One region of the Erwinia sp. AC075 genome, then DNA from elsewhere that is predicted to be linked to it. Evidence: riboswitches for the same ligand, from Rfam matches in the RefSeq annotation. Region 1 holds a riboswitch; the other holds the start of a gene.
The links. Region 1 has a riboswitch for thiamine pyrophosphate ahead of thiM (hydroxyethylthiazole kinase). Riboswitches for the same ligand answer to the same signal wherever they lie in the genome.

Region 1 (3,970 bases):
TGCGGTGCTGGTGGCGCTCAACCCGATGTACGGTATCGACTTTCTCTTCTCCAACGGCATCGTCAGCTTTCTGGTGCTCGGCGGCGTATTCCTTTGCGTCACCGGTGCGGAAGCGCTGTATGCCGATATGGGCCATTTTGGCAAAAAGCCGATCTGGCTGGCCTGGTTTGCTATCGTCTTTCCCAGCCTGCTGCTCAACTACGCCGGACAGGCAGCGTTACTGCTTTCAGGTGCTGACGTGACGCAAAATATCTTCTTCCGGCTTTGCCCGCCGGTATTACAAATCCCGCTGGTGATCCTCGCCACTCTCGCCACCATCATTGCCAGTCAGGCGATTATCAGCGGTGCGTTTTCCATGACCCGTCAGGCAATTCAGCTAGGCTGGCTGCCGAGGCTGCGGGTTAAACAGACTACCGAAGAGAGCTACGGGCAAATCTATATCGGGGCGATTAACTGGTTGCTGATGGTGGTGACCATCTTTCTCGCGGTGTTCTTCAAATCTTCCGACAAGCTGGCAGCAGCCTATGGCATCGCCGTGTCGCTGACGATGATCATGACCTCCGGGCTGTTGTATGTTGCGATGCATGAGGTGTGGCGCTGGAACCGGCTCACCAGCCTGCTGATTGCCGGCGTGTTCTTTGTCATCGACCTGTGCTTCCTGGTCGCCAATATGAGTAAGGTGTTCGAGGGTGGCTATATGCCGCTGATCCTGGCGCTGGTCGTGTACGGCGTAATGCTGCTCTGGCACCGCGGCGTGGAAGCGGCGAGCAGGGCGGTGCACGAAAAATTTATTCCGGTGGACGACTTCCTGGCCATGCTGGAAGAAAAAGCCATACCCAGAGTACCGGGCACGGCGGTGTTTCTGACGCGGGAGAAAGAGGGCACGCCGCCGGTGATGCAGTGGCAGGTGAAGCGAAACGGCTCACTGCATGGGCACGTGCTGTCGCTGACGATCGCTATCGACAACGTTCCGCGCATCAATGCCGACGAGCGCTTAACCGTCACCCAGCTTGCGCCGGGCTTCTGGCACGCGCTGGCGGTGTATGGCTTTATGGAGCGGCCCAACATCCCTGCACTGTTACGCTATCCGCAACTGGATAACTGCGAGCTGGATACCGAGCATGTCACCTATTATCTGGGCCATGAAAACATCATCCCACGCGAAGGTAGCGGCGGCCTGCCGGCCTGGCAGCGCGTGATTTTCAGCTGGATGGCGCGCAATGGCATGCATGTGACCGACTACTACTACCTGCCCAGTGACCGTGTGGTGGAGATCGGTCGCCGCATCCCGGTGTAGCGGTGGAATGTTGATCTGATTAACGCCTGGGGGATGGTAAAGAAAAGCGCCATCCCGTAATCTGGCGGCTGAAAGCACGTAGTAAATGACTCGGGGTGCCGTTTCTTTCCAAAGAAAGGGCTGAGAAAAACCCGTCGAACCTGAACTGGATAATGCCAGCGGAGGGAAGTCAGATGCCTGACCGCATCGCCTTCTTGATCGCCGGTTGGGAGTTGTACCATGAACCAACCTCATACCTTTGTCGCGGCGGATGCCGTGGCGTCGCTCCACCTCTTCCGTGAAAAATCGCCGTTAATTCACTGCCTGACCAACGATGTGGTGCAGACTTTTACTGCCAACGTGTTGCTGGCGCTGGGCGCATCGCCGGCGATGGTGATTGATCCCGACGAAGCCGCGCAGTTCAGCGCCATTGCCGATGCCGTGCTGGTCAACGTCGGCACGCTCACCCATTCCCGCAGTACAGCGATGCTGGCCGCTGTGCACGCGGCCGGAAAGGCGCAGCGTGCCTGGACGCTGGATCCGGTTGCCGTCGGCGCATTGACCTTCCGCACTGAATTCTGTCAGCAGCTGCTGGAACACCGTCCTGCGGCTATTCGCGGCAACGCCTCGGAAATCATGGCGCTGGCGCGCCAGGCAACCTCCGGGCGCGGCGTCGACAGCCTGCATGACTCGGCGCTGGCGCTGGACGCCGCTCGTCTGCTGGCCAGCACCACCGGCGCTATCGTTGCGGTCACCGGGGAAACGGATTACGTCACCGATGGCCAACGGGTGCTGGCTGTGGCTGGCGGTTCGCCGTTGATGACCCGCGTGGTCGGCACCGGCTGCGCGTTGTCGGCGGTGGTGGCCGGATTTGCCGCGCTGCCTGGCGACCGGTTAACGCACGTTGCCAGCGCCTGCCGGATAATGAGCCTGGCAGGCGAACGCGCGGCGATGGCGGCAGCGGGTCCCGGCAGTTTTGTTGCGCTGTTCCTCGACGAGCTGTTCACTCTGGAGGTTCAGGGATGAAGCGCATCAACGCACTGAGCATTGCCGGAACCGATCCCAGCGGTGGCGCGGGCATTCAGGCCGATCTGAAAACCTTCTCGGCGCTGGGTGCCTATGGCACCACCGTGATCACCGCGCTGGTGGCGCAGAATACCTGTGGCGTGCTGTCGGTTTACCGCATTGAGCCCGACTTTGTCGCGGCACAATTACATTCCGTGCTGAGCGACGTGCGCATCGACAGCGTAAAAATCGGCATGTTAGCCAGCAGCGATATCGTCAAGGTGGTGGCTGAAGGACTGAAGGCCTCGTCCGTGCCGTGGATTGTGCTGGATACGGTGATGCTGGCGAAAAGTGGCGATCCGCTGCTTTCGCCGACGGCGGTTGCCACGCTGCGTGAGTGCCTGTTGCCGCACGTTTCACTGATCACGCCAAATCTGCCGGAAGCGGCGGCGCTGCTGGAGTGTCCGGTTGCCACTAACGAAGATGAGATGCGGCGACAGGGAAGGGCGCTGTTAGCGCTGGGTTGCCAGGCGGTGCTGATGAAAGGCGGACATCTGAGCGATGCCGAAAGCCCGGACTGGCTGTTCAGCCGCCAGCTGGAGCAGCGTTTTACCGCGCCGCGCGTGCCAACAAAGCATACCCATGGCACCGGCTGTACGCTTTCCGCTGCGCTGGCCGCGCTGCGACCCCGGCATGATAACTGGGTGTCGACGGTGCAGGACGCCAAGGGCTGGTTACAGGGCGCGCTGGAGCAGGCCGATTCGCTGGAAGTCGGCAAGGGCATCGGCCCGGTGCACCATTTTCATCGCTGGTGGTAGCGGACGATCAGGGCGTCGAGCACTCGGCGGGCGCGTCATTTGCTGCCAATCCACTCTATTTCGATCCAAAGAACATCGTCGAGCTGGCCATCGAGTCGGGCTGTAACTGCGTGGCCTCCACTTATGGCGTGCTGGCCTCGGTGTCGCGCCGTTATGCGCACCGCATTCCGTTTATGGTCAAACTGAACCATAACGAAACCCTCAGCTATCCCACGCAATACGATCAGACCCTGTATGCCAGCGTCGATCAGGCCTTTAACTTAGGGGCGGTTGCCGTGGGCGCCACCATCTATTTCGGTTCTGAACAGTCGCGTCGTCAGCTGGAAGAAATCTCCGTCGCCTTTGAGCGCGCTCATGAGCTGGGTATGGTCACCGTACTGTGGGCCTACCTGCGTAACAATGACTTCAAGAAAGAGGGTGTGGATTACCATGCCAGCGCGGATCTGACCGGTCAGGCTAACCATCTGGCGGCCACCATCGGTGCCGATATCGTCAAGCAGAAGATGGCGGAAAACAATGGTGGGTATAACGCGGTGAAGTTCGGCTCAACCGACGAGCGCGTTTACAGCAAATTAACCAGCGACAACCCGATCGATTTGGTGCGTTACCAGCTGGCAAACTGCTATATGGGCCGTGCCGGGTTAATTAACTCGGGTGGCGCAGCGGCAGGTGAAACCGATACCGCCGAGTCAGTGCGCACCGCGGTGATCAACAAGCGTGCGGGCGGTATGGGGCTGATTTTGGGCCGTAAAGCCTTTAAGAAATCGATGAAGGATGGCGTGGCGCTGATCAATTCGGTGCAGGATGTCTATCTGGCGAAAGACGTCACCATTGCTTAATCGCTAACGATAAGGGGTTGACAATGATTAGC
Region 2 (3,970 bases), 250 kb from region 1:
TCGCGGCCAGAATGCCGTGCGCCAGACGGCGGACGAGGCGCGTGAAGCCAATGCCTCCTTGATGGAATATTGCTGGAACCATACCACGCTGCATGCGCTGAAAGTGGACAGCACCCTGACCTATTTGCAGACGGCGTTCAATTATTCCACCTATCGCCAACAAATTATTGCGATGGCGGAATTGTTCGGCGATGAAGTTATTTCCCACATTGAATTCCTGCGTGACAACGATAGCAATATCACTGCCAGCGGATTACAATTAATTCGCTATTCCAGTGAAGAAAGATTGAACGAAATAATGCAGATATTCCGCGATCATGATGTAAAAATAAACAATCCGCATGTCTTTACCATTGAAGAAGGTAAGCAAGGGGAAATTAAGGCCGAGGTGGTCTCAGTTAAAAAGGCGCTGGACCCGGCAGGACTGCTCAACCCAGGAAAGCTGCAGGGTTGGGACGTGCGCGACACGCTGGAATTACCAAGCGATCCGCTGTCACTGAATAAATGAAATCAGCATGAAATTAATTACAGTGAGTAAATAAAGCACGCAGCTAAAATAACGCGCTCGCCACTGGACGGTTTTACGGGATACCAAAAAACAATTACTCAGCAAATTTTGCTGCGGGCAGATCATTTTCAATTTTTGACAGGAAGCTATTGATGAAAACAAAGAAGGTCAACTTTGCGCTAAAGTTGGGTGCACTCGTCGTCTCTCAGGCTTTATTAATGGGTAACGCGCTGGCCGCGGCACCGGTTTCGGATTGTGATGCCGGCGTCGCCGATTCACTGACCGAAATGTTTACCTGCGGCTCGGTCCATGGCAGCCTGCGCAGCCTTTATTATTCCACCCACAACGCCTATTTCTCGCCGGGCTACTCTCAGGACACCGTCAGTTACGGCGGCAGCGTGAAGTATGCCACGGCGGAATATTATGGCCTGAGCCTTGGCGTCAGCGGCATTTTGCAACGCGGCATCTCGCATAACGATGACCACCTGATCGGTGAACTGGGGCCAAACGAGACCGGCGTCGGCGAAGCCTATCTGAGCTGGCACTATCAGGACTTCCGCATCACCGCCGGTGACCAGCGTATCAATATCCCGTTTATCGGCGACTACGACTGGCGCATCACCCCGATCCTGTTCCGGGGTGTGGACGCCAATTATGGCGACAGCGACAACTTCCTGCACGCCACCAAAATTACCCGCTATAAACCCTGGGGTGACGATCAGTTTCTCGACACCACCGCTTACACCGATGCCGATGGCCGCACTAACGGCATGTGGGGCATCGGCGGCGGACGTGCCCTGAAGCTGGATGATAAAAAGCTGACCGGCCAGCTGTGGTACGAAGAATACAATAACTACACCAAGATGGTTTACGCCGACAGCTTCCTGTCGTGGTCGGAAAATCCGTTGCAGCCCAAAATTGGCGTGCAGTTTATTCGCGGCCTGAGTCAGGGCGACGCGCTGGCGGGCGAAGTAAACAGCACCAGCTACGGCGCGCAGTATGCGATGAATTTTGTGCCGTCATTGCGCTGGTCACTGAACTGGGACCATATCGCCGCCAGTGAGAATGCCTATGGCAACGGCGCGCTGGTGACGCCTTATGCCCATAACACCTCGTCCGGCCAGTATTTTGCCCAACCGTTCTTCACCAGTACCCAGGATTTGGGGAGCGGCAACGCCTACTCCACCGATCTGAACTGGACCGCCAACAGCAATATTTCCCTCGGCAGCCGCTACTCGTTTATGGATTTGACCGCCAGCGCCGGCGCGTCCAGCAGCAATCAGTCGGAGTACCTGATTTACGGCACCTACAGCTTTGATGGCGTGCTGAAAGGGCTGAGCCTGACCGACTTTGTCGGCGTGCAAACCACCTCGACCTCTGACAAGAACTTCTGGCAGAACCGCTTAGCGTTAGAATATGATTTCTAAGCCAAAACAGGCTTAGTGGCGCTTAAACAACGGCTTTCGCAAGAAGGCCGTTTTTCATTATGACGCCAACTCGGCTGCCAGCCATCGATTGTAATCAAAAAGTAAATATCGTATAACAAGCCTCTCCGAGGGGTGTCCTTTATGGGCTGAGATGGCGACGTTAGCCGGACCCTTTGAACCTGATCTGGGTCATGCCAGCGAAGGGACGGGTTGGCAATAGCACCACTTTCGATCGTTGCCTGTTCATACCTCTGCACGCCCGGATCTCCACTCACTTTTGGAGGTCCCATGTCTGACAACATGTTTTCCCGTGGTCTTTATGGCCAGCTTCGCCAGCAAGCCGCGGCTGACTGGCAGCACTACGTTAACCACCCTTTTCTTCAGCAGTTGGCCCAGGGCACGCTGCCTGAAAGCGCGTTTCGGCGTTATCTGACCCAGGACTACCTGTTCCTGATCCATTTCGCCCGCGCCTATGCCCTGCTGGTCAGCAAGTTCCGAACCTTGCCAGAAATGCGTGCCGCCACCGCCTCGCTGAACGCCATCGTCGCCGAGCTGCCGCTGCATGTCGGTTACTGCACGCAGTGGGGCATCAGCGAAAGCCAGATGCGCAATGAACAGGAAGCGCCCGAAACCCTCAACTACACCCGCTATGTGCTGGATATCGGCCAGTCCGGCGATGCGCTGGATCTGCTGGCCGCACTGCTTCCCTGCGTCGCGGGCTATGCCGAAATAGGCCTCGGCTTGCTGCACAATCCCACCACCGTCACCGAAGGCAATCCCTACCGCTCGTGGATCGCCAACTACGGCGACGAAAACTATCTGGCCAGCGTTCAGCGGGCGATAGATCTACTGGAAACGGTTGGGGTTCAGCGCGGCGCACAAAGTCGTCTGCCGGAGCTTTCAACCATCTTCACCACCGCCACCCGGCTGGAAAGTGCCTTCTGGCAGATGGGCCTCAATGCCAGCCTGAGCAACGTGGTATGAACAGTCATGACATTGCCCGCGGCGTGATCCCGCCGGGGATTGAGGTGCGCGATCTGACCCTGCGCTACGGCGCACGGACGGTGTTTGAACGGCTGAATGTCGATATCACCGGCGGTCAGTTTGCCGCGATGCTGGGAGCCAGCGGCGTCGGCAAAACCAGCCTGCTGAAGATCATAGCCGGGCTGGCGCAGCCGACGGCAGGCACGGTCACGGGCAGCGATGGCCTGCCGGTGCAGGGACGCGTGGCCTATATGGGGCAGAAAGATCTGCTCTATCCGTGGCTAACCGTCCGCGAGAATATCAGCCTCGCCTCACGCCTGCGTGGCGAGAAGCCCGACCGCGAATGGGCTGACGAGCTGACGGCGCGCGTCGGGCTCAGCGGCTATGGCGACAGCCTGCCTGCCGGGCTGTCCGGCGGTATGCGGCAGCGAGCCGCGCTGGCCCGCACGCTTTATCAGCGTCAGCCGATGGTGCTGATGGACGAGCCTTTTTCAGCGCTGGACGCCATTACCCGCACCAGTATCCAGACCCTGGCCTCGACGTTACTGACCGGCCACACGGTGTTACTGATCACCCACGATCCGCTGGAGGCCTGCCGCCTTAGCCACCAGCTGTTGGTGCTGTCTGCGGCCGGGATTGATGATTCGCATCAGATTGCCGGACTGCCGCCACGGGCCCCTGACGATCGGCATCTGTTGCAGAGCCAGGGTGAATTATTGCAACAGCTGACCCGGGCGGCAGGATGATATCCGTAAAAGAATCGGCCTTTGGCCGCTGGCGGCGTGGCCTGACGGTGTTTATCGGCCTGATTACCGTCTGGTGGGCAATCACCCGCAGCGGCGTTCCTGCCTTCCTGCTGCCCACACCGATGTCGGTTGCCGACGTCCTGTGGACCAGCCGCGCGTATCTGGCGGCGCACACGCTGGTGACCGCGGCGGAAATCGTCAGCGGGCTGGTCGCCGGCGTGTTGCTCGGCGCCATCCTTGCGCTGTGCATGATGTTCTCCCCCCGCTTACAGCGCTGGCTGATGCCGCTGGTGCTGACCAGCCAG

Region 2: it holds a riboswitch for thiamine pyrophosphate, as region 1 does, so the genes downstream of both, tenA (thiaminase II) here and thiM (hydroxyethylthiazole kinase) in region 1, are expected to answer to the same signal.

Annotation. Positions count from the first base shown of each region.
Region 1 is NZ_CEEDEU010000001.1:472,315-476,284, forward strand. It holds gene AC0IXH_RS02210 (potassium transporter Kup) at 1-1,297, shown strand, start outside; TPP riboswitch at 1,379-1,481, shown strand; gene thiM (hydroxyethylthiazole kinase) at 1,517-2,302, shown strand; gene thiD (bifunctional hydroxymethylpyrimidine kinase/phosphomethylpyrimidine kinase) at 2,299-3,099, shown strand; partial or broken gene AC0IXH_RS02225 (class I fructose-bisphosphate aldolase) at 3,105-3,938, shown strand.
Region 2 is NZ_CEEDEU010000001.1:724,146-728,115, reverse strand. It holds gene AC0IXH_RS03360 (FAD-binding oxidoreductase) at 1-508, shown strand, start outside; gene AC0IXH_RS03355 (TonB-dependent receptor) at 661-1,935, shown strand; TPP riboswitch at 2,054-2,158, shown strand; gene tenA (thiaminase II) at 2,224-2,919, shown strand; gene AC0IXH_RS03345 (ABC transporter ATP-binding protein) at 2,916-3,665, shown strand; gene AC0IXH_RS03340 (ABC transporter permease) at 3,662-3,970, shown strand, end outside.